2 regions of the Nonomuraea marmarensis genome follow, and region 1 is predicted to be linked to the other one. Evidence: riboswitches for the same ligand, from Rfam matches in the RefSeq annotation. Region 1 holds a riboswitch; the other holds the start of a gene.
What was found. Region 1 has a riboswitch for glycine ahead of gcvT (glycine cleavage system aminomethyltransferase GcvT). Riboswitches for the same ligand answer to the same signal wherever they lie in the genome.
Positions count from the first base shown of each region.

Region 2: linked by a shared signal. The riboswitch ahead of gcvP (aminomethyl-transferring glycine dehydrogenase) and the one ahead of gcvT (glycine cleavage system aminomethyltransferase GcvT) in region 1 are both predicted to bind glycine.

Region 1 is NZ_JBICRM010000003.1:384,165-388,370, reverse strand. Features, by position in the region: gene ACFLIM_RS07295 (gamma-glutamyl-gamma-aminobutyrate hydrolase family protein) at 1-526, shown strand, start outside; gene ACFLIM_RS07290 (hypothetical protein) at 621-1,448, opposite strand; glycine riboswitch at 1,543-1,640, shown strand; glycine riboswitch at 1,641-1,737, shown strand; gene gcvT (glycine cleavage system aminomethyltransferase GcvT) at 1,772-2,857, shown strand; gene gcvH (glycine cleavage system protein GcvH) at 2,854-3,243, shown strand; gene ACFLIM_RS07275 (L-serine ammonia-lyase) at 3,298-4,206, shown strand, end outside.
Region 2 is NZ_JBICRM010000020.1:54,327-58,532, forward strand. Features, by position in the region: gene ftsR (transcriptional regulator FtsR) at 1-294, shown strand, start outside; gene ACFLIM_RS29315 (bifunctional nuclease family protein) at 427-897, shown strand; gene ACFLIM_RS29320 (MerR family transcriptional regulator) at 1,045-1,665, shown strand; glycine riboswitch at 1,688-1,785, shown strand; glycine riboswitch at 1,786-1,898, shown strand; gene gcvP (aminomethyl-transferring glycine dehydrogenase) at 1,953-4,206, shown strand, end outside.

The sequences.
Region 1 (4,206 bases):
CAGCCGCCTGGACGGCCTCATCCTGGCCGGGGGCGGCGACATCGACCCGGCGAGGTACGGCGAGCCGCCGCACGACCGCACCGGCTATATCCGGAAATTTCGGGATGAGGCAGAGTTTGCCCTATTGACCGAGGCCCTCGACGCGGGCCTGCCGTTCCTCGGCATCTGCCGCGGCCTCCAGGTCCTGAACGTCGCCCTCGGCGGCACCCTCCACCAGCACCTCCCCGACGTGGTCGGGCACGCGGGGCACTCCCCCGAGCCCGGCCGCTTCGGTCCCCTCCCGATCATCGCCAAGCCCGGCACCCGCCTGGCCAAGGCCCTGGGCACGGACCCGGTGACGGTCCCGCACTACCACCACCAGGCCATCGACCGCCTCGCCCCGGGCCTCACGGCCACCGCCACCGCCGACGACGGCACGATCGAGGCGGTGGAGCCGGACTCGGGTGCCTTCACGATGGCGGTGCAGTGGCACCCGGAGGCGGCCGAGGACTGTGCCCTCTTCGAGGCCCTCGTGGCGGCCTGCTGAGGACGAACGGCACGCACGGCTCGGCCAGCGGCGCCGGTCACCGGACCGGCTCGACCAGCGGGCACTCAACCGGCCGACTCGACCAGGCGTACCCTCAGCCGACCGGCTTGAGCATGCCGTCGAGCGCGATGGCCCCCCCGCCGTACTTCTCGTCCAGCCTGCGGCGCAGGTCGTCGGTGGCCAGCCAGACCACCGCGTTCACCCGGTTCGCGATCTCGTCGGGCGACGTCGAGACCATGCCGCCGGCCAGCTCGGCCTCGATCGCCCGCTGGATCCGGTGCAGCTCGGTCTCGGTGCGCTGGGCGCCGGTCAGGCACAGCGCACCGCCCCACACCTCCCGGATCCACGCCTCCCGGCCCGACAGGTCGCCGGTGAACCTCAGGTTGAGCACGTAACGCCGCGCATCGAGTTCCTCCTCCTTGGCCGGGTCGGGCTGCGGCCCGAGCCGGTCGATCCACGTGCCGGCGAACTCCTCGGCCGTCCTGGCCCGCTCCATCGCCTCCTTCATGGTCCGCTCCGTCGTCTTCGCGGGATCGATCGGCCGCCAGCCGCCCTCGGGCTCGGGACACGGGCTCGCGAACCTGTCCTCGGCCTCCGGATCCGCCCGGGCGGGCTCGCCCGGCGGCTCCGTCAGGGTCAGCCGGGCGCCGTCCCAGGTGCCGACCACCCGGTACGACCCCCACTTCACGCCCCTCACCGACTCATGCGCCACCTTGCTCCAGTCCCAACCCACGACGTCGGGGCCGCCACACTGCGGCGGGAGCGACTGGGCGACCATCGAGCACAGCTGGGGGCCATGCCCGCCACCTTCGAGCACCGTCAGGCTGGCCTGGTACCGAGGCGGCGCGGCGGCCTCCTGGGCTCCGCAGGACGCGAGGGTCAGGGCGGCGACCAGACCGAGAGCCGCTGTTCGCCGATTCATACCCCTTGGACGTCACCGTCCCCGAGGCGGTTCACAAGAGATCAGAACGCGACAACACCCCCATCACGGCACTAGGCTTGACGGACATCACCGGCGAAACCGTGCGGGAGAGCACCCTGACAGCCGGTCAGGGTCCCTGAAGGAGCAAGCCCTCCCCGCAAACCTCTCAAGGCAAAGGACCGCGCGGCCGAGGTGACCTCTGGAAAGCAGGCCTGCGGGGCCTCGCCGAAGGTGAAAGTCCGGCAAAACTCGGGCGAAGCTCTCAGGCATCGATGACAGAGGGGGAGGATGCTGGCATCCAATCCTGTCCTGAGGTGCGACAAATGTCCCGACCTACACCGCTACGAGACGTTCACGAGAGCCTCGGCGCCACGCTCACCGACTTCGCGGGGTGGCTCATGCCCCTCCGGTACGGGAGCGAGTCCGCGGAGCACAAGGCCGTTCGCGAGGCGGCCGGGTTGTTCGACCTCTCGCACATGGGTGAGATCTTCCTGACCGGGCCGCAGGCCGGACAGGCGCTCGACTACGCGCTGGTCGGCCACCTGTCGGCACTCACGCCCGGGCGGGCCAGGTACACCATGATCGTGAACGAGCGCGGCGGGGTGCTCGACGACCTCATCGTCTACCGGCTCGGGGACGAGGAGTTCATGGTCGTGGCAAACGCCTCAAACTACGAAAAAGTCGCGGATGAGCTGAAAAATCGTGCTAAAGCGTATGACGTGGTGGTCGAGGATCGGTCGGACCAGTACGCGCTGATCGCCGTACAGGGGCCTCGCTCCCAGGAGATCCTCGCCACGCTCACCGACGCCGACCTCGACGGGCTCAAGTACTACGCGGGCCTGCCGGGGCTGGTCGACGGCCGGCAGGCGCTCATCGCACGTACCGGCTACACCGGGGAGGACGGGTTCGAGCTGTTCGTCGCCAACCAGGACGCGGTGCCGCTGTGGCACGCGCTCATGGCGGCGGGCGAGCCGCACGGACTCAAGCCCGCCGGCCTGTCCAGCCGCGACACGCTCAGGCTGGAGGCGGGCATGCCGCTGTACGGCAACGAGCTCAGCGTCGAGCTGACCCCGTTCGACGCGGGACTGGGCAGGGTGGTGAAATTCGACAAGCCGGGCGACTTCGTCGGCAGGTCGGCGCTCGAGGCGGTCAAAGACGACCCGCCCCGGCGCCGGCTCGTCGGCCTGGTCGCGCGGACCCGCCGGGTGCCGCGCCACGGTTACCCGGTCACCAAAGACGGCGCCGTCGTCGGCGAGGTCACCAGCGGTGCGCCCTCCCAGACTCTGGGCAGGCCCATCGCGATGGCCTACGTGGACACCGGCGCCGATGCAGGCCTGGCTGTGGACATCCGGGGCAGCCATGAACCTATGGACCTGGTAGAGCTGCCCTTTTACAGGAGGAACAAGTGAGCAAGATCCCTGACGACCTGAGCTACACCAAGGAGCACGAGTGGGTGGCCGGACTCGACGACGGCCTGACCGTGACCGTGGGCATCACGGCCTTCGCCGCCGACTCCCTTGGTGACGTCGTCTACGTGCAGCTCCCCGAGGTCGGTTCGACTGTCGAAGCGGGCGACTCCATCGGCGAGGTGGAGTCGACCAAGTCGGTGAGCGACATCTACACGCCGGTCGGCGGCGAGGTCGTCGAGGTGAACCAGGCCGTCGTGGACGACCCTGGCCTGGCCAACAGCGACCCGTACGGCGAGGGCTGGATGTTCAGGGTGCGTACGGAAGGCGCGGCCGAGGACCTGCTCACCGCCGAGGAGTACACGGCGCTCACCTCAGGCGAGTCCTGACCCATCCGCCGGGGCCCCATCCGGGCCCCGGCCTTTCATGAAGGGCGCACATCAATGGCGATCAGCGTCTTCGATCTCTTCAAGATAGGCATCGGCCCGTCGAGCTCCCACACGGGAGGCCCGATGGCGGCCGCGCACAAGTTCGCCCGCGGGCTGCACGAGGACGGCCTCCTGCCGCGCGTGGCCCGCGTCGAGGCGATCCTGTACGGCTCGCTCGGCCTGACCGGCAAGGGCCACGGCAGCGACAAGGCGGTCCTGCTCGGCCTGTCCGGCGAGAAGCCCGAGCTGGTCGACGTGGACTCCGTCGAAGGCCGCGTAGCCGAGATGCGTACCTCAGGCAAGATCAAACTGTACGGTACGCACGAGATCCCCTTCGTCGTGGGCCAGGACCTCGTCTTCGAACGCAAGATCTCCCTCCCCGAGCACCCGAACGGCATGCGCTTCACCGCGTACTCCGCCGACGGCTCGGAGCTCAGGCAGAAGGTCTACTTCTCGGTCGGCGGCGGCTTCGTCGTGGACGAGAACGCCACCGGCGCCGACCGCATCAAGCCGGACGACACCGTCCTCCCCTACCCCTTCACCACCGGGGAGGAGCTGCTCAAGCACTGCTCGAACACGGGCCTGTCGATCTCCGCCCTCATGCTGGAGAACGAGAAGGCGTTCGGCCGCACCGAGGCGGAGATCCGCGCGGGGATCCTGCACCTCTGGCAGGTCATGTCCGAATGCGTGCGCCGCGGCATCTCCAAGGAAGGCGTCCTGCCCGGCGGCCTCAAGGTCAAGCGCCGCGCCAACCAGCTGCACCGCCGCCTGCAGTCGGAGCCGGCGGAGAAGGACCCGCTGCAGGCGATGGACTGGGTGACGTTGTTCGCGCTGGCGGTCAACGAGGAGAACGCCGCGGGCGGCCGCATCGTCACCGCCCCCACCAACGGCGCCGCCGGGATCATCCCCGCCGTCCTGACGTAC
Region 2 (4,206 bases), on a different contig from region 1:
TACGGCCTGCTCGCCGCGGTGGCCCGGCGCTACGACGAGGAGGCGCTCAACGTGGCGCGCAGCGTCGGCGCCCTGGCCCGCTTCGGCCTGCACGCCCGCCATCTGCGCGCGGTCAAGGCGGCGGCCGAACGCGAGTGCGGCCTGGTCGAGCAGACCGTCGCCCCCATACTCAAACGGCGCGCCCCCGGCGCCATCGGCGAGGCCGACGAGGTCGCCAGGGAGATTTCCACCCTCCTGCTCGACCTGCACGCATCCCTTGTGCGTACGGGCGTCCGGTCCGTCCTGGGGCGCTGAGACCGTAGCGAGCTGGGAGGGGAGGGCACATTCCAGGCCCGCTGGGTGTTACGTTGAAATGCAGAAGCCAGTCAGCAGAAGCGACGACCAAATAGCTGTGCCGGGTGACCGGTCAGGAATACGGAGCAGCCCGTGTTGCAGATGGAGGTCGTGGGCGTTCGTGTAGAAATGCCCACAAATCAGCCGATCGTCTTGCTCAAGGAGGCACACGGGGAGCGGTTCCTGCCGATATGGATTGGCATGACCGAGGCGACGGCCATCGCGCTGGCCCAGGCTGAGGAGCCGCCGCCGCGACCGCTCACCCACGACCTCTTCCGAGACGTGCTGAGCGCCCTGGGCGTCGGCCTGCGGGCGGTCAACATCGTCGCCCTGCGCGATGGCATCTTCTTCGCCGACCTGGTCTTCTCCAATGGGGTGGAGGTGAGCGCGCGGCCCTCCGACTCGATCGCGCTCGCCCTGCGCACCGGGGCGCGCATCTTCGCCAGCGAGGAGGTCGTCCAGGAGGCCGGGGTGATCATCCCGGACGACCAGGAGGACGAGGTGGAGAAGTTCAGGGAGTTCCTTGACACGATCACTCCCGAAGACTTCGGCAGGGCGGGGTAGGTATTTCGGTGCATTTACGCTTCACGACGCGCCGAGCCGGATCGTTGACTGGGCATGGTCACGGTCCTACGGTGCAAGTGAAACCCGTGGTCGCCCTTTACGAACCCCCAGATCAGGCCGCGGGATGAGAGAAAGCCGGAGGTCCGCGTGGCGGTCAGCAGCGGCGAGGGAAAGACGGCCGGCCAGGAAGATCCGGTGCGGCGTGAGAGCGCGCGGCAGCGTGCCGGGGAGCAGGGTCTGCTCTTCGACGAGCAGCCGGCGGCGCTGCCGGGCGACATCGGATACCGCGGGCCGACGGCCTGTGCGGCGGCCGGCATCACCTACAGGCAGCTCGACTACTGGGCGCGCACCGGCCTCGTGGAGCCCACGATAAGAGCCGCGCAGGGCTCGGGCTCCCAGCGGCTCTACAGCTTCCGCGACATCCTGGTGCTCAAAGTCGTCAAGCGGCTCCTCGACACCGGGGTGTCGCTGCAGCAGATCCGCACCGCCGTGCAGCATCTGCGTGACCGCGGGGTGGCCGACCTCGCGCAGATCACGCTCATGAGCGACGGCGTCAGCGTCTACGAGTGCACCTCGGCCGACGAGGTGATCGACCTGCTCCAGGGCGGCCAGGGCGTGTTCGGCATCGCGCTCGGCCGGGTCTGGCGCGAGGTCGAGGGCTCACTCGCGGAGCTGCCGGGGGAAAGAGCGGCGGTCGAGGACACCGTCCCGGCCGACCACCCCGCTGACGAGCTAGCCCGGCGGCGACGAGCGCGCCGCATAGTCTAGTAATCTAGGACAGCAAGGCTGACGACCCCGTGCGGGAGAGTCTCCGGACCCCAGGTCCCGGAGCGCCGAAGGAGCAACCCTCCCCGGAATCTCTCAGGCATCCTGTACCGCTCGGGCGAGGCAACTCTGGAAAGCAGGCGCGCCCGCCAGGTGTGCCTCACCGACGGTGCAAGCCCCTGTCCCGGGGTGAAGCTCTCAGGTCGCGATGAGCTCGCGCTGACAGAGGGGGAGATCCGGCACTCGTCCGCGCCCTGGCGCCGGTCTCCATAGCCTCGGGAGGCATCTCCATGACCGATCTGTCCGTTCCGCCGTTCTCCTCCAGGCATATCGGGCCATCGGCGTCCGAGCAGCAGCGCATGCTGGAGGCCGTGGGCTTCGAGTCCGTGGCGGACCTGGTGGCCGTGGCCGTTCCCGAGGCCATCAGGGCCAAGGACCGGCTCAAGCTGCCCGCCGCCGCAGGCGAGGCCGAGGCCATCGCCGAGCTGCGCGCCCTCGCCGGGCGCAACCGGGTGCTCACCTCGATGATCGGGCTGGGCTACCACGACACCGTCACGCCCGCCGTCATCCGCCGCAGCCTGCTGGAGAACCCGGGCTGGTACACCGCCTACACCCCGTACCAGCCGGAGATCTCGCAGGGCCGCCTCGAGGCGCTGCTGAACTTCCAGACGGTCGTCTCCGACCTGACGGGCCTGCCCGTCGCGGGCGCGTCCCTGCTCGACGAGGCGACGGCCGCCGCCGAGGCGATGACGCTGGCCCGGCGCGCGGGCAAGTCCAAGAGCAGTGTGTTCGTGGTCGACGCCGACACCCTGCCGCAGACCAAGGCCGTGCTCGCCACCCGGGCCGAGCCGCTCGGGATCACGCTGGTGGAGGACTCCCTGGGGGGCGGGCTGCCCGAGTGCTTCGGCGTGCTCGTCCAGTACCCGGGCGCTTCCGGGCGGCTGCGCGACTTCCGTGCCGTGGCCGCCGCCGCGCACGAGGCGGGCGCGCTCGTCGTGGCCGCCGCCGACCTGCTGGCCCTGACCCTCGTGGCCGCTCCTGGCGAGCTGGGGGCCGACATCGCGATCGGGTCCTCGCAGCGGTTCGGGGTGCCGTTCGGGTTCGGCGGGCCGCACGCCGCGTACATGTCCGTACGCGAGGGGTTGCAGCGGCAGCTCCCCGGACGCCTGGTGGGCGTGTCGGTGGACGCCGACGGCGACCCCGCCTACCGGCTGGCCTTGCAGACCCGCGAGCAGCACATCCGCCGCGAGAAGGCCACCAGCAACATCTGCACCGCCCAGGTCCTGCTCGCCGTCATCGCCGGCATGTACGCCGTCTACCACGGCCCCGAGGGGCTGCGCGGGATCGCCCACCGGGTGCACCGGCACGCCGTGGCCCTCGCGGGCGGGCTGCGCGAGGCGGGGCTCGAGGTCGTGCACCGCGAGTTCTTCGACACCGTGCTCGTACGCGTGCCCGGCCGGGCCGCCTCCGTGGTCGCCGCCGCCGTCGAGCAGGGCGTCAACCTGTGGCAGGTCGACAATGACCACGTGTCGATCTCGTGCGACGAGAAGACCGGGGCCGCCGAGGTGACCAAGGTGTGGGCCGCGTTCGGCGTCGACGGCACAGGCGACGGCACAGACGTGGGCCTGGACGCCGACGCGCTGCCCGCCGCGCTGCTGCGCGAGTCGGCGTACCTGACGCACCCGGTCTTCCACAGCCACCATTCCGAGACCGCGATGCTGCGTTACCTGCGCAAGCTGCAGGACAAGGACATCGCGCTCGACCGTTCGATGATCCCGCTCGGCTCCTGCACGATGAAGCTCAACGCGACCACCGAGATGGAGCCGATCAGCTGGCCCGAGTTCGCCGCGATCCACCCGTACGCGCCCGCCGACCAGGCCGAGGGCTACCTGGAGCTGATCGGCACGCTGGAGGGCTGGCTGGCCGAGGTGACCGGTTACGACGCCGTCTCGATCCAGCCGAACGCGGGCTCGCAGGGCGAGTTCGCCGGGCTGCTGGCCATCCGCGCCTACCACCGCGCCAACGGCGAGAGCGGGCGCGACGTCTGCCTCATCCCGTCCTCCGCCCACGGCACGAACGCGGCCAGCGCCGTCATGGCCGGCATGCGGGTCGTGGTCGTGGCCTGCGACTCCGACGGCAACGTGGACCTGGCCGACCTCGACGCCAAGATCGACAAGCACCGTGACGCGCTGGCCGCGATCATGGTGACGTACCCGTCGACGCACGGCGTCTACGAGGAGACGATCATCGAGGTGTGCGCCAAGGTGCACGACGCGGGCGGCCAGGTCTACGTGGACGGGGCCAACCTGAACGCGCTGGTCGGGCTGGCCAAGCCGGGCGAGTTCGGGGCCGACGTGTCCCACCTCAACCTGCACAAGACGTTCTGCATCCCGCACGGGGGCGGCGGCCCCGGCGTCGGCCCGGTGGCGGTGCGCGGCCACCTGGCGGCCTATCTGCCCGGGCACCCGCTGCACAACGGCACGCCGGTCGGGCCCGTCTCGGCGGCGCCCTACGGGTCCGCGGGGATCCTGCCGATCTCGTGGG